DNA from 3 places in the Candidatus Sarcina troglodytae genome. Region 3 is predicted to be linked to each of the others. Evidence: predicted binding sites of a transcription regulator. Region 3 holds the regulator's gene; each other region holds the start of a gene.
The links. Region 3 encodes LexA, which represses DNA repair genes until DNA is damaged. Its sites were predicted from a motif close to CNAACANNTGTTNG; they were not measured.

Region 1 (8,268 bases), 390 kb from region 3:
GAATTTCAACAACGTTCTTCTCCTTAATTATAGCAGCTAAAGCTCCCGCTACCGAATTAGGATTTGACTTCGTTGATACTTTTAATACTTCCATTTATTTTCCTCCTGCTAACTCTTTATAGCATACGTTTTCAAAAAATTTTATAAAACGTATACCATACATATTCTACAAAAGATTGAAAAATCCTTCTTTATTTTTTATTATTATAAAAAATACATCTCTTTATAAAAGATGTATTTTAAAATATAATAAACTATTTTGCATAATCTACTGCACGAGTTTCTCTTATAACATTTATCTTTATTTGTCCAGGATACTCCAATTGCTCTTCTATATTTTTAACAATATTTCTTGCCATTTCAACAGCACCTGCATCATCAACTTGATCTGGTTTAACCATAATTCTAATCTCTCTTCCAGCTTGAATTGCATATGACTTTTCTACACCTTCATATGAAGTAGCTATTTCTTCTAATTTCTCTAATCTTTTTATATAAGCTTCTAATGTTTCTCTTCTAGCCCCTGGTCTAGCTGCTGATATAGCATCTGCCGCTTGAACAAGAACGGCCTCTAAAGTTTGCATTTCTACATCACCATGATGAGCCGAAATAGCATTTACTACTGCTGGAGACTCATGATACTTTTTTGCAAGATCTCCTCCTATTAAAGCATGTGGTCCTTCATATTCTTGGTCAACCCCTTTACCAATATCATGTAAAAGTCCTGCTCTTCTAGCTAGATTAACATCTAATCCTAACTCTGATGCCATTAATCCTGCTAAATATGCAACCTCAATAGAATGTTTCAATACATTTTGTCCATAACTAGTTCTGTATTTTAATCTTCCTAAAAGTTTTATTACCTCTGGATGTAAACCATGAACACCAGTTTCAAAGGTTGCTTGTTCTCCCTCTTCTTTGATATCATTTTCTACATCCTTCATAGCTCTCTCTACCATTTCTTCAATTCTAGCTGGATGTATTCTTCCATCTACAATTAATTTTTCTAATGCTATTCTTGCAACTTCTCTCCTTATAGGATCAAAACTTGATAAAATAACAGCTTCAGGCGTATCATCTATTATAAGATCAACTCCTGTTAACGTTTCTAAAGTTCTTATATTTCTACCTTCTCTTCCTATTATTCTACCCTTCATTTCATCGTTAGGAAGTGCTACTACATACACTGTAGATTCTGATACATGATCTGCTGCACATCTTTGAATAGCGTTTGTTATTATTTCTCTAGCTCTTTTATCAGATTCTTCTTTTGCTTTAGATTCAACATCCTTTATCATTATTGCTGCTTCGTGTTTTACTTCTCTATTAACTTGATCTAATAAAATTTTTCTAGCCTCTTCTGTGGTAAGATTTGAAATTCTTTCAAGTTCGCTTCTTTGCTCTTCATAAAGAGATTTTACACCATTTTCAATATTCTCTATCTCAATAACTCTATCATTAAGACCTTCTTCTTTTTTTTCTAATAAATCACTTTTTTTATCTAAAGATTCTTCCCTTTGTAATAATCTTCTTTCTAACCTTTGAAGTTCACTTCTTCTCTCTCTAGATTCTTTTTCCAAATCATTTCTTAATTTATGAGCTTCTTCTTTTGCCTCTAATATTACCTCTTTTTTTAATGCTTCAGACTCCTTCTTCGCATCTTCTAAGACTCCTTCAGCTTCTTTTTGTAAACTTTCAATTCTATTTTTTGAAGCCTTATTTATCATAGCGCGTTGAATAAATCCTATAACTATTAATATAATAATTGCTATAATTATCGCTATAATTATATCATCCATATGAACACCTCCTTGTTAATATTATAAACTAAATATTTATAGAAAGGTGTCATAATATATTCTCACTGTAATTCTTATTGAACATGATAAACCAGTATTTGTTATTATTGTATAGTAAATTTATCTTTGTGTCAAGGTGCTACATAACTAGCTTTATATTATGTTTAGTATATTTTTACTTATATTATAAATCTTTTTTATCTTTTTATTCTATCTTCTTAAAAAATTAATATCTTATAAAATAAAAAAACTATATCAAAGAAATCTTTATGTAAATAATTATGTTGTATTTAACATATTTTACATTATTATTTGAAAACTTTGATATAGCACGTATTCATTTAAAATTATTTTTCTTCTTTAGAAACTGCTACTTCTAACATTGGAAGATTATGCTTTTCTCTTATTTTTCTTTCAATTTCTAAAGCTATCTCTTCATTGTCTTTTAAGTACTGCTTTGCATTTTCTCTACCTTGACCAAGTCTTATATCTCCATAAGAGAACCAAGCTCCACTCTTTTGAATTATTTCTTCTTTTACACCTACATCTACTAAATTTCCTGTCTTAGATATTCCTTCATTATACATTATATCAAATTCAGCTTGTCTAAACGGAGGTGCAACTTTATTTTTTATTACTTTAACCCTAGTTCTATTTCCCATTATAGCATCGCCTTGCTTTATTGAATCTATTCTTCTAATATCCATTCTAACTGATGCATAAAATTTTAAAGCTCTTCCACCTGGCGTAACTTCAGGGTTTCCAAACATTATTCCAACTTTTTCTCTTAACTGATTTATAAATATTGCAACACATTTAGTTTGATTTATACTACCTGCTAATTTTCTAAGAGCTTGCGACATAAGTCTTGCCTGAAGACCTACATGAGAGTCTCCCATCTCACCTTCTATTTCAGCTCTTGGAACAAGAGCCGCCACTGAATCTACAACTAAAACATCTATAGCCCCTGATCTAACTAAAGCTTCTGCAATTTCTAAACCTTGTTCTCCAGTATCTGGCTGTGATACTACTAAATTATCTATATCTACACCAAGCTTTGATGCATATCCTGGATCTAATGCATGTTCTGCATCAATATAAGCTGCTGCTCCACCTAATTTCTGAGCTTCTGCAACAACATGCAATGCAATAGTTGTTTTACCAGAACTTTCTGGTCCATAAATTTCTATTATTCTTCCCCTTGGAACTCCTCCGATTCCAAGAGCTATATCTAAATCTAAACACCCGGTAGATACTGCATCTATATTTGCTGTAGCATCTTCCCCAAGTTTCATAACTGAACCTTTTCCAAATTGTTTTTCGATTTGACCCATTGCCATCTCAATAGCTTTTAATTTATTTTCATCTATTTTAGCCATAAAATCCTCCTACTACGAACATAAGTTCTATATTGATTATAGAGTATACCCCTAAAAATGTCAATATAAAAGAAAATATAAAGCATTAAATAATTAACACTTTATATTTTATTATTCCCATATTTTTTATTTATAAACCATTATTTGTCAAAAGTTATAACTTTTCTATTCTTTATAAAATAATCTATTCCTGATATTATTGTTATTACAACACATATATAAAAGACTATATTAGATGCAACAAGAAAACCCGGGAAAAAATTAACTAATAAATTAGTATTTCCAATAGTCATTATATTAACAGTTAATAAAAATAATAATATAGCTAGCATTTGAGTTACTGTTTTTATTTTTCCCCACCAACTAGCTGCAATAACTAATCCATTTGAAGCAGCAATACTTCTTAAACCTGATACTGCAAACTCTCTAGATAATATTATTATAACTGCCCAAGCAGGAATCATACCTATTTGAACTAAACATACAAAGACTGCTGTAACTAAAAGTTTATCTGCTAATGGGTCCATAAATTTTCCAAACGTTGTTATTTGATTTCTAGACCTTGCTATATGACCATCTAATTGATCTGTTATAGAAGCAACAATAAACACTATGGTTGCAACTATTGTTCCATAATCTATTCCTTCTACTAAGAAAAATATTAAAAATACTGGTACTAAAAATATTCTTAAAAGTGTAAGCTTATTTGCAAGATTCATTTAAAACCACCCCTATTAAATCATACTCTAATGCTTCTTTTATCTTTACATCATAGAATTTGTTAGCTTTTAAATTTTTCTCTTTTATATAAATTAATCCATCAATATCTGGAGCCATTTCATAACTTCTTCCTATAAAATAATCACTATTTTCACTTTCTACTAATACTTTGTAAGTTCTTCCGACCTTACTTTTATTGATTGCTTTAGATATTTCTTTTTGAACCTCCATAAGCTCTTTTTCCCTTTGTTGCTTAATTTTTTCATCTATTTGATTTTCCATTAGTGCAGCTGGTGTATCTTCTTCTTGTGAATATGTAAATACTCCTACTTTATCTAACTTCATTTCTTTTAAAAATTCTTTTAATTCATTAAAATCTTTCTCTGTTTCCCCTGGAAATCCAACTATTAATGATGTTCTTAATACAATATTAGAAACATTCTCTCTCAATGTTTTTATCTTATCTATAATTTCTTCTTTACTTGTCTTTCTACCCATTCTCTTTAATATATCATTACTTATATGTTGAATTGGAAGATCTAAATATTTACACACTTTATCATTTTTACTTATCTCTTCTATTAATTCACCATAAATAGCCTCAGGATAACAATACATAACTCTTATAAATTCAATTCCTTCTATTTTACTTAATTCTCTTAAAACTATATGAAGCCTTTTCTCATTATATAAATCTATACCATAATTGGTTGTATCTTGTGCTATTAGTATTATTTCTTTAACACCTGCATTTGCAAGAATTTTCCCTTCTTCTATTATATTTTCAATTTTTCTACTCCTAAATTTTCCTCTTATTTTGGGAATTATACAATAAGTACAAAAATTATTACAACCCTCTGCTATTCTTAAATAAGCACTACTCTTATTAGTTGTTATTATTCTTTTGCCTTCATTTATTCCTTCATTAGTAAAGTTTGTTGAAGAAATCTTTTTATTCTCTTTTATAAATCCTTCAATAGCCTTATTTATTTTTTCATAATCATTAACTCCTAAGACTATATCAAGCTCTGGCATAAGATCTAAAAGCTCTTTTCCATATCTTTGAGTTAAACATCCTGTAGCTATTAAAAGCTTACATTTATATTTTATTTTATATTTTGCCATATCTAATATAGTATTTATGGATTCTTGTTTAGCCTTTTCTATAAATCCACAAGTGTTTACTATAATTATATCTGCCTCTTTAGGATTATTAGTTAATTCATATTCCCTTTCTACTTGCCCTAGCATAATTTCTGAATCAACTCTATTTTTATCGCAGCCTAGGCTAACCATTCCAACTTTATATTTTGTCAACTCTCTCTCCTCCTAAGTTTCAATATACATTCTATATTTTAAAGTTCTTTTATAATTTAAACAAGAACTTATTTTATATTTTCAAATTCCTCTTTAGACATAAGTACCTGTCTTGGTTTATTTCCATCTCTAGCAGATATTATTCTATTTTTTTCAAGTTCCTCTACTATTCTTGCCGCCCTATTGAATCCTATTCTAAGTCGCCTTTGAAGATATGATGTTGAAACTTGTCCTGTTTCTACTACTATTTTTATAGCCTCATCTAAAAGTTCATCACAATCTTCATTACTCTTAATAGATGTATCACTAGCAAAATTTATATACTCTAATATCTCACTTTCACATTTACTATCAGATTTTATATCCTTTATAAAAGATACAACATTTTCAACCTCTTCCTCTGATATAAATGCTCCTTGAACTCTCTTAGGTTTTGATTCTCCAACTGGATAAAATAACATATCCCCTTTACCTAAAAGTTTTTCTGCCCCTGTTGAATCTAGTATAGTTCTTGAATCTACTTGACTAGATACTGCAAATGATATTCTAGATGGTACATTTGCCTTTATAAGACCTGTTATAACATCAACTGATGGTCTTTGTGTTGCAATTACAAGATGCATACCAGCTGCCCTTGCCATTTGAGCCAACCTACATATATAATCTTCTACATCCCTTGGACATGCCATCATAAGATCAGCAAGTTCATCTATTATTATCACTATATAAGGAAGTTTTTCTTCTACAACTCCTTTTTTAACCAATTCATTGTAAGAATCTACATTTCTAACTCCATTATCTGCAAAAAGCTTATATCTCCTTGTCATTTCATTTACTGCCCAATTTAAAGCTGCAGCCGCCTTTTTAGGATCTGTTACTACTGGAATTAAAAGATGTGGAATTCCATTATATACATTAAGTTCAACAACCTTTGGATCTACCATTAAAAGCTTAACATCTTCTGGCGAATATTTATATAATATACTTACAATAAGTGTATTTATACAAACACTTTTACCTGAACCTGTCGCCCCTGCAATTAAAACATGAGGCATCTTGCTAATATCTGTTACTATACATTTACCAGTAATATCTTTTCCAAGTGCACAAGCAACTTTATAATTATTGTTTTTAAATTCATTAGATTCTAAGATTTCTCTAAAAAATACCGGAGTCTGTTCTTTATTTGGAACTTCTATTCCTATGGCTGATTTACCTGGAATTGGAGCTTCTATTCTAACTCCTTTAGCAGCAAGCCCAAGGGCTATATCATCTGACAAGTTAACTATTTTACTAACCTTTATACCAGCTTTAGGTTGAAGTTCAAATCTAGTCACTGACGGTCCTTTTGTAACCTCTAGAATTTTAGCCTCTACTCCAAAGCTTAATAAAGTTTTTTCTAATTTATCAGCATTTTCCAAAAGCTCTTTTTTTTCATTTTTATCTAGCTTTAAATTAGTGTTTATATTTAAAAGGTCCGCATTTGGTCTAACATATTTCTTATTTTGATACGTTTTACTTTGAATTTCTTGCGTTTTACTTATTACATCTTCATTTCCTCTTATTGGTGAATTTCCTTCTATTTTTTTTATTTTTTGAGTTTTAAATTTATCATCTAATTTATGATGTTGCACTTTAATATCTGCATTTTCTCTAGAATCAGTGTTTATTTTTATCTCACTTTTTTCTTCTAATTCAATAGAACTTTTAGGAGTATTCTTCATAAAATCTAGTATTTTTATTTTACTCTCTATATTTTTTAGAAACTCTTCTTTTTCACTCTCTTCATTATTTACTTTAATTTTTATTTTTTTAGAATCACTTCTACCTTTTTTAGAAACACTATTTCTAACATTAGTTTTATTGTTAATTAGTAACTTAAATAATTTTTTCAAATCATTTATACTATAATCAAAAATAAGAACTGACGCAATAAAATATGCAATTATAAATATTATGTAAAGTCCTATACTTCCAACTAATTTATATATAGGAAACACTATTATAAAGCCTATTATTCCTCCAGTTATCTCATTTTGAGAATTGATTATGTTAGATATTGCATTCATAAAATTATTTGTATCTATACTTTTCATATCCAACAATTGAATTAATAACATTGTAGTTATAACAACTATCGTAACTCCCACAAACTTAGCATTTAGTATTTTTTTTTCCTTTAGAAAATTTAATTTAATTATCACATATATCATATATATAGGTAATGTAAAAGCTCCTACCCCTAGAAGATTCACAAAGATATCTTTAGATATTACACTTAAATATCCAGCCCAATTCGTATAAAGGCTAAACATTAAAATAATACTTATCCCTATCCAAATAACACCGTATATTTCTTTTAAATACTTATCTATTATACTAACATTTTTCTTGCTTTTTTTCTTTTTTGTAGCCACCCTATCACCTCTTACTTGTTTTACTTTATATAAATTCTATGATACATACATAAAACCTTTTATATGCAAAAACTTAACCATAGGAAATCCTATGGTCTTAATTGTTCTTTAGAATCTGCTATTAATTCATTTAGCTTATTTAATGCATCTTTTACGCCACCTACTTCATTAATTAAGCCACACTTTACAGCTTCTTCCCCTATTAATATAGTTCCCATATCGTTTAAAAGCGCATCTGTCTGTAACATCAATTCATTTAATTTTTCTTTTTTTATATTTGATGTCCTAACTACAAAATCATTTATTCGCTCTTGCATTTTATTAAAATATTCAAATGTTTGAGGCACACCTATAATTAAGCCATTCATTCTGATAGGATGAATTATCATAGTTGCAGATGGACATATAAACGAATAATCTGATGATGTTGCCAATGGAACCCCTATAGAATGTCCCCCTCCAATTACAAGAGATACAGTAGGCTTACTCAAACTTCTAATCATTTCAGCTATAGCAAGACCTGCCTCTACATCTCCACCTACTGTATTTAAAACAAAAAGTATCCCTTCCACATTGTCATTTTGTTCTAAATTAATTATTTCAGGTATCATATGTTCATATTTAGTGGTTTTATTT
Region 2 (8,268 bases), 930 kb from region 3:
ATTAAATGTGAGACATCTAAGGTTAATTAATGAAATAATTTTATCGTTTTACTTTTATTTCTTGTAATATTTTAAAATGTTTATATCCATAATAAGAATGTAAGTTAAAGATTTTTAAATTCTTAACCTATAATCTTAAAATAAAAGGAGAAAGTAAAATGCAAGAAAAAAAAGCTCAAGATTATATTAACGAAGTAAAAACTACCTTAACATCAGCTGAATCATGCTTACAACAAGCATGTAATAAAGCAGAAAAAACTCAAAATAAAGAAAAAATAGAAAATGCTTTACATTCTATTAAAACAGCTTGTGATTGCTTAAATCAATATAGAGACTAAAATCACACATTAAAATAAAAGCATTAAAAGAGATATTATCTCTTTTAATGCTTTTATATATTTTGTTTTAAATATATATCTGAAAACTCTACTCTTGTGCCCTTAATATAATTTTGTAAATCAGTATGATTTATTAACATAGCATCTTCATAAATTATATTAGGTAAATTTATGGTAAATTGAGTCCATTTATTTACTTCACTTTCAACTTCTATACTACCACCATGAAGTTCAATTAATGATTTTGACAATGATAAACCGATACCACTTCCTTCGCTTATTTTAGTTAATCTATAATTTGCTTGTCCAAATTTTTCAAATATTCTTTCTAATTTATTTTCTGCTATACCTATTCCAGTATTTCTAACTATTATTTTTATAAAATCATTAGACTCTTTTATAAATACGTTAATCTCACCATTTTCATTATTAAATTTAATAGCATTTGATATGATATTTAACATGACCTTTTCAATTTTATTTAAATCAAAAGATATAATTTTTTCTTCCATTTCAGTATCAAAAATCATATTTATATTATTTTTTTTGCCAAATTCAACAGTTGAATCGAAAATATCCTCAATAAATTTTACTATGTCATAAGTTTGAGGATTAAAATCTAATGTCCCTGTATCTAACTTTGTACAATCTATCAAATTATTTACTAATCTTAATAATCTTAAAGCATTTTTATTTATATCTTGAATATAACCATGATACTTTCTATTTTCACATTTATAACACTTTCCAATAGTTTGATTTATCATTTGAAGTGCACTAAATATAACATTTAAAGGTGTCATGAATTCATGCGATAAATTAGCAAAAAATTCAGTCCTCAATCTTTCAAATTCCAGATCCAATTTTTTTCTAGTTGTTATATCCCTAGTTAAACATAATAATCCATCAATATTATCATTTTTATCAGTAAAAGGTATCTTTATTGTTTCTAGATATTTAACCTTTCCTTTTTTATCTATTATTTTATTATAATATGCTTTTTCTTCTTTACATAACATTACTTCTTCATCTTGATTCATACATTCACAAGGATTAATATCCATATCTGTTTCTATTTCATTTTCTTTTTTACCTATTATATTTTCTATTTTTGTATTATAAGATTTTGCAAATGCCTCATTACAATAAGTAATTACACCATTGGCATCTTTATATGCTATATTATCTGGGATTTTTTTATTTATTATTTCTATAAGCTTTTCTTGCTTACGACATTTTTTTTCACATCTACATAAAAGACTTAATTCACTAGTGAACCAAATACAAATTTTATTATTTTCTAATTTATTAATACTTATATTATAATATTTATCTATACTGGGTATATATAAATCCAAGCTACATTCTGTATTATCTTCTAACTTTAATATAGCTTTTTCTATTGATTTAAAACTACTTAATCCTAAATTTTGTAAAAAACTATTATTTTTTAAACTAAGCAATTCTATCATCTTTATATTTAAATATTCTATTTCTAAATCTAGAATTTGACCACATTTACATACTAAACCTCCCAATAAACAAGGAATAGGACTTTTATTAATCATATCCAAATATATTTTATCCATATTATTCATAATTTTAATCCCCTATTGCACCTCTTTAGTTAATTTTAATACTTATATTTTAACACATTTTTATTTTTTTGGAATATTATATCACAAAATAATTTCTAAACTATATATTTTTTATCATTTTATACATATTTGTAATAATATAAATTAACAACTCTACATTTTGGAGGATATAATGAATTCTTTTTTAGAACTCAATCCAGTACTTCAAGGACTTCTTGCAACTATTTTTACATGGGCAATTACAGCATTAGGAGCATCATTGGTCTTTTTCTTTAAAAAGGTAAATAAAAAATTTTTAAATTCTATGTTAGGTTTTAGTGCAGGTGTTATGATTGCTGCAAGTTTTTGGTCTTTACTTATGCCGTCTATTGAACTGTGCCAAGAACTTTCAGTTAATAAATTTATTATTCCATCCATAGGATTTCTTCTTGGAGGAATTTTTATAATCTTTGCTGATAAATTTATGGACAAGTTTTCTTATGGAAAAATACTAGGATATGATAGCAATAAATTATCTAGCGAAAGTAAGTATAAAAAAAGCATTCTTTTAGTTATAGCAGTTACACTTCACAATATACCTGAAGGTTTAGCTGTTGGGGTTGCATTTGGTGGTGTTGCAGCAGGAATCCCTGGAACTAGCATAGTAGCAGCCATAACTCTAGCATTTGGAATAGGACTTCAAAATTTCCCTGAAGGCGCTGCTGTTTCACTCCCTCTTAGAAAAGAAGGTTTATCTGTTAAAAGAAGTTTCTTTTATGGACAACTCTCAGGATTAGTTGAACCAATTGCAGGAGTTTTTGGTGCTTTAGCCGCTTTAACTGCAAGATCAGTTTTACCAATACTTTTAGCATTTTCAGCAGGCGCTATGATTTCTGTCGTAGGTTCAGAACTTTTACCTGAATCATGCATAGAAAACAAAACCTTAACTACTATCGGATTAATTTTGGGATTTATTGTTATGATGATTTTAGATGTAGCTCTTGGATAAATATAAAATTTAATTATTATAATAAGTTTACAAAAACTCATTAAACTTAAGATACACTTATTAATTAAAGCAATATATCATAAATTTTTATGATATATTGCTTTATTTTAATGCATAATTTATTCTAAATATTTACTTAAATATTTTCCTGTATATGAATTTTTAATCTTACATATTTCCTCAGGCGTTCCACAGCCAACTATCTTTCCGCCTTTATCTCCACCTTCAGGTCCTAAATCAATTAAATAATCAGCACATTTTATCATATCTAAATTATGTTCAATTACAACAACCGTATTCCCTCCATCAACTAATCTTTGAAGAATTTTTATAAGTCTTCTTACATCATGAATATGAAGACCTGTTGTTGGCTCATCTAAAATATACATAGTCTTACCTGTACTTCTCTTTGAAAGTTCATACGCAAGTTTTATTCTTTGAGCTTCTCCTCCTGAAAGCTGAGTAGATGGTTGTCCAAGCCTTATATACCCAAGACCCACATCATAAAGAGTTTGAAGTTTATTTTTTATTCTTGGTATATTTTCAAAAAATTCTAAAGCATCTTCTACTGTCATATTCAAAATATCATCAATATTTTTACCTTTATATTTAACTTCTAACGTTTCTCTGTTGTATCTTTTTCCCTTACAAACCTCACATGGCACATAAACATCAGATAAAAATTGCATTTCTATTTTTATTATTCCATCACCACTACACGCCTCACATCTTCCTCCTTTAACATTAAAAGAAAATCTTCCTGGCTTATATCCTCTCATTTTAGCTTCTTGAGTTTGAGAAAATAATTCTCTTATTATATCAAATGTTCCTGTATAAGTAGCAGGATTACTTCTTGGGGTTCTACCTATTGGACTTTGGTCAATATCTATTATTTTATCTATATTCTCATATCCTAAAATCTCTTTGTGATTTCCTGGAATATATTTAGATTTATTTATTATTTTATTAAGACCTTTATACAAAATTTCATTTGTTAATGTACTTTTTCCAGAACCAGATACTCCTGTTATCATTGTTAAAGTCCCCAAAGGCACTTTGACATTAACATTTTTTAAATTATTTTCTCTTGCACCTTTTATAGTAATAAAATTTCCATTTCCTTTTCTTCTTTCCTTCGGAACTTCTATTTTTTCTTGTCCAGTTAAATATTTTCCTGTTAATGAATTTTTATCTTTTAAAATTTCATCATATGTTCCTGCAAAAGTAACTTCCCCACCATGTTCTCCAGCACCAGGACCAATATCTACTATATAATCAGCCTCTCTTATAGTATCCTCATCATGCTCAACAACAATTAAAGTATTTCCTACATCTCTTAATTTTTTCAAGGTTGCTATAAGTCTATCATTATCTCTCTGATGAAGCCCTATTGATGGTTCATCCAAAATATACAAAACACCCATAAGTTGAGAACCAATTTGAGTTGCAAGTCTTATTCTTTGCGCCTCACCACCTGATAATGTTCCCGCATTTCTAGCTAAATCTAAATAATCTAATCCAACATTTATTAAAAAACCTAATCTCTCTTTTATTTCTTTTATTATCTGACCACTTATTATTGTATCTTTCTCTGAAAACTCTAAAGAATTTATAAAATCAAGTTCTTCTCCAATAGACATCTTAGTAAATTCAGTTATATTTTTGCCACCAATAGTTACTGCTAACGCCTCTGATTTTAGTCTAGCGCCTTTACATTTAGGGCATGGATTATCACTCATATATCTTTCTACTTCTGTCTTTATAAGATCAGAATTTGTTTCCATATATCTTCTCTTTAAACTATTTATTTCACCTTCAAAGGAATGATTATAAACAGATTCTACTCCATCTTTTATGTAAGTTACAGCAATTTTATCTCCATTTAATCCATACATAAGAACATGTTGAACTTCCTTGGATAAATCTTTATACTTTGTATCTAAGCTAAAATTATATTTATTCATTAATGCGGTTAAAACTGCATAAGTCCAAGAATCTTTTTTAAGCCTAGCATCTCCCCAAGTGGATATAGCTCCTTCTCTTATTGATAAATCTTTATTTGGAACAACTAAGTTTTCATCTATTTCTAATAAAGTCCCAAGTCCATCACAATAATCACATTTTCCAAAAGGTGAATTAAATGAAAATAACCTTGGTTCTAACTCATCTATACTTATACCACAATCAGGACAAGCGAAATTTTCACTAAACAACTTATCCTCTTCCTTATCAATTAAATTTATAATAACCAATCCATCAGCTAACTTTAAAGCCATTTCAATTGAATCAGCTAATCTAGTTTCTATCCCATCTTTAACTATTAATCTATCTATAACAGCTTCTATATTATGTTTCTTATTTTTTTCAAGTTTCACATCTTCTTCTGTTAAATCATAAATAATGCCATCAACTCTAGCCCTAACATATCCTTGCCTTTTTATATTTTCTAATACTTTTTCGTGAGTTCCTTTTCTGCCCCTTATTATTGGACTTAAAATTTGAATTTTTTCTCTATGAGATAAAGACATAACAGAATCTACTATTTGGTCTACAGATTGTTTTGATATTTCTTTTCCACACTTAGGGCAATGAGGAATTCCAACCCTAGCATATAAAAGTCTTAAATAATCATAAATTTCAGTTACAGTTCCGACAGTAGAACGTGGATTTTTTGATGTTGTCTTTTGGTCTATTGATATAGCCGGTGATAGCCCTTCAATACTCTCAACATTTGGCTTATCCATTTGACCTAAAAACTGCCTTGCATAGGATGATAAAGACTCTACATACCTTCTTTGCCCTTCTGCATAAATAGTATCAAAAGCTAAAGAAGACTTACCTGATCCTGAAAGTCCAGTAAATACTATTAATTTATCCCTAGGTATTTTTAAATCTATATCTTTTAAATTATTAACTTTAGCTCCTTTTACAACAATTACATCTTTCATTTGTTACTCCTTATCTATATTAAAAAGTTTGTTTTTAACTAATTTATATTAAAAATTTTTTAAATTATATTAAATTTAATATGCAAACATAAGTTCGATTACTAATTATTTTATGCTTGTTAGCTTATCATGTCAAATTCAAAATAAATTAAAATAATATTTTTATATATAGTATAATTAATTTAAATAATTATTATTAAAATTTTAAGGAGAAAAATATGAACGCTAACGAAAGACGTAAAAAAATTTTATTAATGATAAAAGAATCAAAAAAACCACTTAGTGGTTCTTATATAGCAAAAGAATTAAATGTAAGTCGCCAACTTATAGTTGGAGATGTTGCACTTTTAAGAGCTTCTGGCTCTAATATAATTTCAACAGCTAGGGGCTACATTATAAATAATTGTAAAGAAAATAATAAATTTTTATTAAAAACTATAGCTTGCAGACATACTAAAGAAAATATGGAAGATGAATTAAATATCATAATAGATGAAGGTGCAACTGTTATTAACGTAATAATAGAGCATCCAGTTTACGGACAACTAACAGGAGATTTACATTTATCCTCTAGACGTCATATTCTAGATTTTATAAAAAAATTAAAATCTAAAGATTCTCCTATGTTATCCAAACTCACACAAGGAATACATCTTCATACTATAAAATGCGAAAACGAAGAAATTTATAATAATATCCTAAATTCACTTAGAAAAAAAGGATACTTACTATAAAACAATTAATAATTACTACTCCTAATTCCATCTATGTTTAGTATAAAAATAATATTTACAATATATTAATTGATATTTTTGTAATAATTATGTAAAATTATAATTATATGATTATTAATTTATAAGCAAAAGGGGTGGTAATTATTAGTTCAAAAAAACATATTTACTTAGTATTTTCAAAAACAGGCACGTTATTTTCAAGAGTTATAAATTTTGGACTTAGCCACAAATATGCCCATGTATCTCTTAGTTTTGATTCTAGTTTAAATGTTATGTATTCCTTCGGTAGAATTAATCCTGATAATCCTTTTATAGCTGGATTAATTAAAGAAAATATAAATGGTGGAATTTTCACTAAATTTCCTTATAGCGAATGCATGATATATAAAGTTAAAGTTTCTGAAACTCAACTTAAAACATTAAAAAAAGAATTGAATATATTCATGGAAGAACAAAAAAAATATCGATATAACTTTTTAGGAGTTTTTACTGCTTATTGGGATAAACCTCGTGAAAAAGACTATTATTATTTTTGCTCACAATTTGTTTCAGAACTTCTTATAAAAAGTTCTATTTACAAAAGTAATAAACCTCCTGCATTAATAAGCCCTAAAGATTTATTAGATATTAATAATAAAGAGATAATTTATGAAGGACTAGTTTGTAACTATTCTAAATCTATTTCAAATGCTTTAATAGCTTATTAGATGAAGCATAAAAATTAAAAGAATAAGCTATATTAAATTAGCCTATTCTTTATTGTTATACATCTTTTTTAAGTTCTTTTATAATGTCCCTAAGTTCTGCAGCTCTTTCAAATTGAAGATTTTTAGCCGCTTCCTTCATTTCTTTTTCATATTCTTTAATAAGTTTATTCTTATCTAAAACTTTTTCCTTTTTATTAAATTTGCTTGGCTTAACCTCTTCTAATTCAACAGCTTCTATAACTTTTCTTACTTCCTTTTTTATTGTTTTAGGCACTATATTATGCTCTTTATTATAATTTTTCTGAATCTCACGTCTTCTTTCAGTTTCCTTTATTGCTCTATCCATAGAATTAGTTATTGTATCTGCATACATTATAACTTTACTCTCCGCATTTCTAGCAGCTCTACCTATTGTTTGTATTAATGATGTTTCAGACCTTAAAAATCCTTCCTTATCAGCATCTAAAATCGCTACCAATGCAACTTCTGGAATATCTAATCCTTCTCTTAAAAGATTTATTCCAACCAAAACATCATACTTGCCAAGCCTTAAATCCTTTATTATTTTCATTCTTTCTATGGTATCTACATCTGAGTGCATATAGACAGCCTTTATATTTAATTCCTTTAAATATTTTGTTAAATCCTCAGCCATTTTCTTAGTTAATGTAGTTATCAAAATTCTAAAACCTTTTTTAATAGTTTCATTAATTTCCCCATATAAATCATCAATTTGTCCATTTGTTGGTTTTATTATTATTTCAGGATCTAAAAGCCCTGTTGGTCTTATTATTTGCTCTGCAATGTTTTTAGAATGTTCCAATTCATATTTTCCTGGAGTTGCACTTACAAAAACAACTTGATTTATTTTCTTTTCAAATTCTTCAAATTTTAAAGGTCTATTATCAAATGCACAAGGAAGCCTAAATCCATATTCAACCAAACTTTCTTTTCT
Region 3 (8,268 bases):
TTAAAAAAAACTTATAGATTTAGTGATGAAACTTTAAATATTTATGAAAAAGCTATTAAAGATGTAGAAGAAGAATTTAAGATGTATGATAAGATACGTGAATTTAATCAACTTAAAATTTTAAGAGCTTTCCAAGAAGAAAGGATATCAGATAGTCATTTTACAAATTCATCTGGCTATGGATATGGAGATATAGGACGTGATTCTTTAGACTTAGTTTACGCAAAAGTGTTTAATTGTGAAAAAGCTTTAGTTAGACCTCACTTTGTAAATGGTACTCATGCAATTGGGGCAGCTCTTATAGGAAATCTAAGACCTAATGATACAATGTTAACTATAACAGGAACTCCTTATGATACACTTCACAATATAATAGGAATAAACTGTGATGAAAGTATAGGTTCTTTAAAGGAATATGGAGTCAATTATAAGCAAGTAGACTTACTTAATGGAAAAATAGATATTGAAAAAGTTAAAGAGATTCTCAAAGAAGATAAATCTATAAAACTTGTTCATATGCAAAGATCAACAGGATATGGTTGGAGAAATTCATTTCTAGTTGATGAACTTGGAGAAGCTATAAAAGAGGTAAAATCTATAAGAGATGATGTCATAGTTTTTGTTGATAACTGCTATGGTGAACTTATAGATACTAAAGAGCCAACAGATGTAGGTGCTGACCTTATGGCAGGTTCTTTAATTAAAAATATAGGTGGAGGGATTGCCCCAACTGGTGGATATATAGTTGGAAAAGCTAAATATGTAGATCAAGCATCATATAGATTAACTATACCAGGAATAGGTGGAGAATGTGGTTCAACATTTGGAGTTATGAGACAAATGTTTCAAGGATTATTCTTAGCTCCTCACATAGCTATTGAGGCTGTTAAAGGTGCAGTATTTTGTGCGAGAGTTATGGAACTTTCAGGATTTGAAGTATTACCTAAATATAATGAAAAGAGAAGTGATATAATCCAAGCTATTAAATTTAATGATGAGGAAAAACTTATAAAATTTTGCAAGGGTATACAAAAAGCCTCTCCAATAGATTCATTTGTTGAGTGTGAACCATGGGATATGCCAGGATATAATGATAAGGTAATAATGGCAGCAGGTGCATTTATTCAAGGTTCTTCAATAGAACTTTCAGCTGATGCCCCAATTAGACCACCTTATATTGCATATCTTCAAGGAGGACTTACTTTTGATCATGCAAAAATAGGCGTTTTAGTTGCTTTAAATAACATATATAAATAATATTTTTACAACAGTATAAAATATATGAATAATATTTTTACAACAGTATAAAATATATGAATAATAAAATAGCTAAAAATAAATATAAAAGCTCAAATCAAAGAAAAGAGGTTAAAAAATGGACGCAATTGAAATGATTAAAGAGAGAAGAAGTATTCGTAAATTTAAAGATAAAAAAGTAGATAGAGAAATAATGAGGGAAATTGTAGATATTAGCAGATGGGCACCATCCTGGGTAAATTATCAAATAGCAAGATATACGTTAGTTGATGATGAAGAAATTATTAAAAAGCTTGCAACTGAAGGTGTTAATGGATTTGTTTATAATATTGATACTTTAAAAAATGCCAAGGGTGTTGCAATTCTTAGTTTTGTTAAAGGCAAGAGTGGAAAATTAGATTTAGAAAAGGATGATTATGCAACATCAAAAGCAAATGTTTGGGAAGTGTTTGATGCTGGTATATCATGTCAAACATTTTGTTTAGCAGCTCATGCAAAAGGTATAGGAACTTGTATTATGGGTGTTATTGATGAAAAATCAATTTCTAAAATTATAAATTTACCTCAAGAAGAAACAGTAGCTGCACTTATTGTATATGGATATGAAGATGGACATCCATCTCCAACACCAAGAAAAGATATAGATGAAATAATGCGTTTTGTAGACAGATAAAATATAATTAAACAATATCGGATATTAAGATTAACTTAGTATTCGATTTTTTTATAAATTGTATAAATAATATTAGGTGTTGTAATATAACAAATTATAATGTATACTTTTGTTTATGAGTATTACAAACTTAGTATTACATAAAGTAATACATATAGGAGAAGTATGGAGAGTAAAAATAAAGAACTTAAAATAAAATCTTTTAGAGTTGATGAAGAAACTTTTGAAAAATTTAAAAATATAGCTTCTAGTGAGTTTAAAGGTCAAGGACAGTGTTTAGAAGCACTTATAAATCTTTACGAACTTGAAAATTCAAAGGCTTCTTTAGTTGAAAGAAAGCTTGAGATTGAATCATTTCAAGATTATTTAAATAAAATAAATCAATTATTTTTGACTTCTCTTCAAATGAGTAAAGATGCTGAAGTTAGATTTAAGGATGAATACATAAAACAGCTTAATATAAAGAATAAAACTATAGAGGGACTTCAAAATAGAGAAAAACAACTTTTTGAAAAAACAAAATTCCTTGAAACTTCTAATAAAGAATTAACTTTTTTTAAGGGGGAGTTAGAAAAAGATAAATCAACTCTTTCTCAATTAGTGTCTAGGAATCATGATACATTAGAAAGTAATAGACGTGAAATAGAAAGACTTAAGGAATATAAAAAATTTAAAATTGAAAATGAAGACTTAAAGAAAGAAAATCATTCCTTAAAAGAAGAATTAAACAGAAAAATTAATGAAAATAAGAACAAAGCTTCAGAAATTGAAATCACAAATAGAGAAGTTGAATTTTTAAAAAATAGAATAGATGAACTAAAAAAAGAGGTTTTATCTTATAAAGAGCTTGCTTCGGCTATTAAAAATGAGCATTCTAACGAAATAGAAATTATAGAAAAGAAATATAATAAGATTATAGAAAAGGAAACTAAAAAATTAACAGAGTCTTTTAATAAAGAATTAGAACTTGAGAAAAAATCATTTGCTTTAAATTTAAAAATCTTAGAGGAAGAAAAGCGTATTTTAGAATTAAAACTTAAAAATCTTGCCAAATAGAACGTAAGTTTGCCACATTTACTACGCTGTGTTAAAATACTTATAGATTAAGGAAAAAATGGAGGTGAAATTAGTGATGGAGCTTAACGAAAAACAAAAAGAAGTTTATGATTTTCTTTTAGAATTTACTAAAACAAATGGATACCCACCATCTGTGAGAGAAATCTGTAAAGCAGTTTCTTTAAAATCAACATCCACAGTTCATGGGCATTTGAAGCGTTTAGAAAAAAAGGGTCTTATATATAGAGATCCAACAAAACCTAGAGCTATTGTTATTAATGAAATATCATTAAATAATAATGCAATAAATACTTTAAAAATACCTATAGTAGGAAATATAACAGCAGGTATGCCTATCTTGGCTACTGAAAATATAGATGGCTCCTTTGAGATTTCACTAAATTCCATAAAACATGATAATAATCTTTTTGCATTAAAGGTTCAAGGACACAGTATGATAAATGTTGGAATAAATGATGGAGATTTAGCAATAATTGAGCAATGCAATTTTGCAGATAATGGAAAAATTGTTGTGGCGCTTATAAATGATGAAGCTACGCTTAAAACTTTTTATAAAGAGAAGAATCATATAAGACTTCAACCAGAAAATAATTCAATGGAACCTATAATAGTTAAAGATTGTTCTATTTTAGGAGTTTTAGTTGGCATATTTAGGACGTTTTAATTTAAATAAGAGGTGAAAAGATGGAAAATTTTAATGATGATTTTTGTGATATTGGACTAGATAAAATTTGTGATAATTGTGGTAAATGTTTAGAACTTGAAGGTGTAGATACAAAAGCTATAAATCTTCAAGAAATATCAAAAATTGTAGAAGAAAAATATGAATTGAATGATAATTTAGAATCAGAAGAAACAATAATAGAAGAAGATGAATTATCTTACGAGAATGATGAGGTTGAATCTTTAGATGATGATATAGACTGGGAGTTAAAATTAAAAGAGTTAGATAGTGAATATGAAGATGCATTTGAGCATATTGAGTATATTGAAGATATAGATTTAAATGATGATTTGATTTTAGAAGAAATGACAGATGAAATTTATCCTGGAGTTAGAAGGATAAAGAAAAAATAAGCTATGAATTAAATTCATAGCTTATTTTTTTATTTTAAATTAGTTTTAGTTGCATTGACTAATCCATCCAACCAATCTTGATGTCCATTTATCATTGGATTAGGTTTTGTTTGAGCTAATTCTTTTGCAGGTTTTCCAATTTGAGATTCTTGAGTTAATATACGAACTCTCCCTTCGGAAATATTTTCAATAAGCCAAGCATGGTATACATCTAATTTGGTGTCTTCAGTTTCTCCAGACCAACCATGCCATGCTACTCTAGCTGGATTTCCATTTATAGGTGGAATGTATTCTAATACCTCAGCTTCGACTCTAAATCCAAACGTATTAAACCTAAACCTAGCATTAGTAGCTAAATTGGGACCTGATATATTATAAAAATGAATATCAGAAGAGTTGTTGTAATATTTAGGCCACATAGATGTGTTATTTAAATATTTCCATACCTCTTCAGCAGTCATATCTTTAATAATTTTTTCGTTTGATACGAAATTATCTGTTGTTCCTGGTAAGTATTTTTTTGGCCATAAAATTTCATTCATCATGTTTTATTACTCCTTTAATTCAAAATTATTTTTAATACTATGTAAAAGTTAATTAATTATAATATTATTTTATCAGTAATTTTCTTAAAAGCAAGAACGTACTTTTTTGTAATATACTATCTAAAATAATAGTATAAATTTTAGAGAATAAAAAAGCCATAGAATGCCTATGGCTTCTTTTTCTTAATTTGGTTAAGAGTATTTTCTAAAATTAGTATCCATATAAGATGTAGCTATATCTTTAAAACCTTCGTTAACTAAAGCACAATAAACTATTCCTTTAAGTTCATAAGCAGATGTTACACGACTTGGATTATTTTTATGAATATTATTTATTATATACAGTATTTCATTAATCAAAGATTTAATATCTGAATCTGTTAAGGAAATATTTGCATTTAATGCTGAATTTAAGATGCTTGTTTTTATTTTATTAACTTCAAAATCATATATAAAACCATTTCTTTTTCTTACTTTCATATTATCCCCCTTGTTAATTGAAATTATTACATATTATAGCATAAAAATAAAATTCATACAATAAAATCTTGTAATTGATTTCTTAGTTAACAAGGCTGATAAAAAATGATATTATATTATAATAGAATAAAAAGTAAGATTTTAGAAATAAAACACACGATTTATATAAATTTTTATTTTCAAAAAAGAAAGGTGGAATTTTAAGATGAAAATGAAAACACAAACAAAAAAAATCCAAGAAGATTTAGAAGGATGTGTCTTACCTGAAGGTTTAGGTTACAAGAGAGGATATTTTAGAGATATGAAAAAACAGCTAGTTACATTAGAGTGTATAGAAGAAGATATAACAGCTGCATTAAATGAAGCTATAATAGTTAGACCTTGTTATGATGGTGAAAAAGAGTATATGCAAATTCCATTGTTTTTTGAAGTAATAAAGGGTGTTCATTTGGAACCTTATAGATATGCTAAATTGTTAGATTTTTGTAAAACATCTTCTAATAGCATGTATGTACAAAATATAAAAGAACTTTTTGAAGATGAAGCCGAAACTACTTTAAGCTTATTAGATGGAATTGATATAGCAGATAAATTAAATGGTAAAAGCTTAGATAAAGAAAAACTTAATGAAAACTTAATGAAAATTTTAAGTTTACACACTCAAGGTTATGTTCCATTTAATGAAGAAATTAAGGAGTTTAATATTGATGAAATATTAAACCCTAGTGATGAACTTGTTAAAGAATATGGGATAATAGATAATTTAGGGAAATTCACAAAAATAGTTAGAAAATACCTTGTAGAAGAATTAAACAGATATATCATGAGTAAAGATATTGTTAAAGATATAGACAAATATGAATATATAGAATTATATAAATCAATAGGAAAATTAAAGCAAAGTATAGTAGATAAAATAAATAATTATACAATTTCAAATATACCACCAAAGATAATAATGTTTAAAGAAAATCAAGAAATTATAAAAAAAGATGAAGCATTACTTTTAGGCTACCTACATAATATAGGATTTGATGTAATAGTGTTTATTCCATCTGCAAATGATGGATTTATGGATGTATTATCAGAAAATATATATTCAGAATTAAAATTACCACAAATAAATAATAAAGTTAATAAAAATTATATAGAAAAATTAGGAGAATTATTAAGAGGTAAGGCTTTAGTAGATGAGGATATCGTAGCTGGATTAACAAATTTTAAATATGATTCATCTATTGAAGATTATAAAAAATTATTAAAAAAATCAGATGCAATATTTAAAAAGATGGAAAAGAAATTGTTTTTGTAGTCTAAGTTATTTAGGAGGGAGAGGAATCTTGTGATGGGAAATGGAGAAACAATATATAGATATTTAGATAAAGCTTTTGTAGTTAATTTACTAAATAGCGATGAAGAGGCGATTGAGAAACTAGGAATTAAAATAACTTTATTAGAAAATTTATTAAAAAAAGATGTAAAGAAATATAGCACAGAACAAGAAAAAAGAGAATGTATAGAAATTTATTCTAATATTATAAATGAGTTAAGAAATGTTATATATGAGTATAATTTAGCTAAAGGAATAAATGTTACAGATGAGATATATCAAGATTCAGTAAAGCCTAAACTGTTATATGAAAATAATTTAATAAGAGGAATGGAATATATGAGAACTGCATTTCCTCCTTTAGATAAAGATTCTTTGGTAGATTATTTAGATAATTATACTAGATTATTATGTAAACATAAGAAAGAAGATAGATATTCACATGAGGTATGGTTTAAAACGAAAATGTGTTTAAAATATTTAGATGGAATATTATTTGGTTCTGATGATTCAAGAGATAAAACTAATTATGATTCAATGACATTAGAGAATTATTTAGAATTTATGTTAAATGAAAATTTAATAAAAAACGATCCATCTAGATATGTAAGATATATAAAAAGGTATAAAGTAAGCCATGGACAAAAAAATGGTGAAAAAGAAAATTTATTTAACTCTAAAAAAATGCTACAAGAATCACTAGAAAATACGATAGATCCACAACAGTATAAATATGAAATGGATATGAAGAAAAATATAGTACCAAAACCTAAAAAATTAGATGGAGTTATATCAGTAGCTTTTATAGCCATAGCAATAATTGTAATAATATTATTATTTTATTATATGGTATAAGAATAAAAACAAAAATGAGAAGGAGATTAAACCCCTTTTCATTTTTTAGTTATTTTAAATTCATATAATCTTCATAACAGTTTAAACATCTAGCATTCCAATTAATGTTTTTCTTAATTATTTTAGCTGGATTACCTGCAATAATAACATTAGATTCATCAAATTTTCTAGTCACTAAGCTGTTCCAACCAATAATGCTGTCATCTGATATTTTTGTATTCTTTCCAATCTTAACATCTTTTCCAATCCATACGTGATTTCCAATTTCAATACTTTTACCATAATTAAGAGGATTACCATCTAAGTCTGTAATGGTATGAGCGTCAGTGCACCACACATCAATTCCCCAACTAAACATGCAGTTATCTCCAACTGTAATAGAAGAGGAGCTATCTTGAAGATACATGCGAACACCATTAATTAAAATATTATTTCCTAATATAACTTTACAATTATTTGCATATCTTAATGCGTGTGGATCTATCCAATTAGTTGCTGGTCCACCTATTGACAAGGATAAACCATTTATACCTAAAGCTTCATTATACCCAAAAGTAACATCACCCATTTTAACTAGATTATTATCACCTACAATTGATATAGATAATCCTTTATTTGATAAAATATTTAAAATATCCTCTTCTGACTTGGCAAATAAAATTATTTTGTTATTATTACCTAATATATTAATATTAGATTCATTTATTTTATTATCATTTAATTCCAAATAATTTATTTCATCTCCATTAGAAAATGTAAAAATTATTTTATTATCCATAAATAGATTTTAATAATGAAGTACCTGTTGTTGTTTTGAAAATATTATTCATTGTGTTTTCAATATTGGATTTTGAATATTTACTTTCTTCAGCATTAACTATATAGTCAGCTTCAATTAAAATTTGGTGTGCTATGTCTTTAATATCTTTAAAGGTATGATGATGACCAACTAAAAAAATTACATGATTAATAAA

Region 1: the regulator LexA is predicted to act here: its motif matches at 3,194-3,207, upstream of recA (recombinase RecA).
Region 2: the regulator LexA is predicted to act here: its motif matches at 5,956-5,969, upstream of uvrA (excinuclease ABC subunit UvrA).

The regions. Positions count from the first base shown of each region.
Region 1 covers NZ_CP051754.1:1,484,012-1,492,279, forward strand. Annotated here, with positions in the region: gene HH195_RS06650 (stage V sporulation protein S) at 1-94, opposite strand, end outside; gene rny (ribonuclease Y) at 255-1,799, opposite strand; gene recA (recombinase RecA) at 2,147-3,178, opposite strand; gene pgsA (CDP-diacylglycerol--glycerol-3-phosphate 3-phosphatidyltransferase) at 3,319-3,897, opposite strand; gene rimO (30S ribosomal protein S12 methylthiotransferase RimO) at 3,881-5,215, opposite strand; gene HH195_RS06675 (DNA translocase FtsK) at 5,284-7,530, opposite strand; gene HH195_RS06680 (ClpP family protease) at 7,722-8,268, opposite strand, start outside.
Region 2 covers NZ_CP051754.1:164,884-173,151, reverse strand. Annotated here, with positions in the region: gene HH195_RS00835 (DUF368 domain-containing protein) at 1-30, shown strand, start outside; gene HH195_RS00830 (hypothetical protein) at 159-338, shown strand; gene HH195_RS00825 (PAS domain-containing sensor histidine kinase) at 392-1,936, opposite strand; gene HH195_RS00820 (ZIP family metal transporter) at 2,109-2,924, shown strand; gene uvrA (excinuclease ABC subunit UvrA) at 3,044-5,872, opposite strand; gene HH195_RS00810 (transcription repressor NadR) at 6,091-6,606, shown strand; gene HH195_RS00805 (hypothetical protein) at 6,741-7,313, shown strand; gene uvrB (excinuclease ABC subunit UvrB) at 7,369-8,268, opposite strand, start outside.
Region 3 covers NZ_CP051754.1:1,091,991-1,100,258, forward strand. Annotated here, with positions in the region: gene HH195_RS04860 (methionine gamma-lyase family protein) at 1-1,257, shown strand, start outside; gene HH195_RS04865 (nitroreductase family protein) at 1,376-1,930, shown strand; gene HH195_RS04870 (hypothetical protein) at 2,096-2,986, shown strand; gene lexA (transcriptional repressor LexA) at 3,045-3,671, shown strand; gene HH195_RS04880 (hypothetical protein) at 3,692-4,084, shown strand; gene HH195_RS04885 (SRPBCC family protein) at 4,114-4,629, opposite strand; gene HH195_RS04890 (ATP cone domain-containing protein) at 4,822-5,109, opposite strand; gene HH195_RS04895 (YceG family protein) at 5,315-6,421, shown strand; gene HH195_RS04900 (hypothetical protein) at 6,452-7,294, shown strand; gene HH195_RS04905 (acyltransferase) at 7,344-8,072, opposite strand; gene HH195_RS04910 (HD domain-containing protein) at 8,065-8,268, opposite strand, start outside.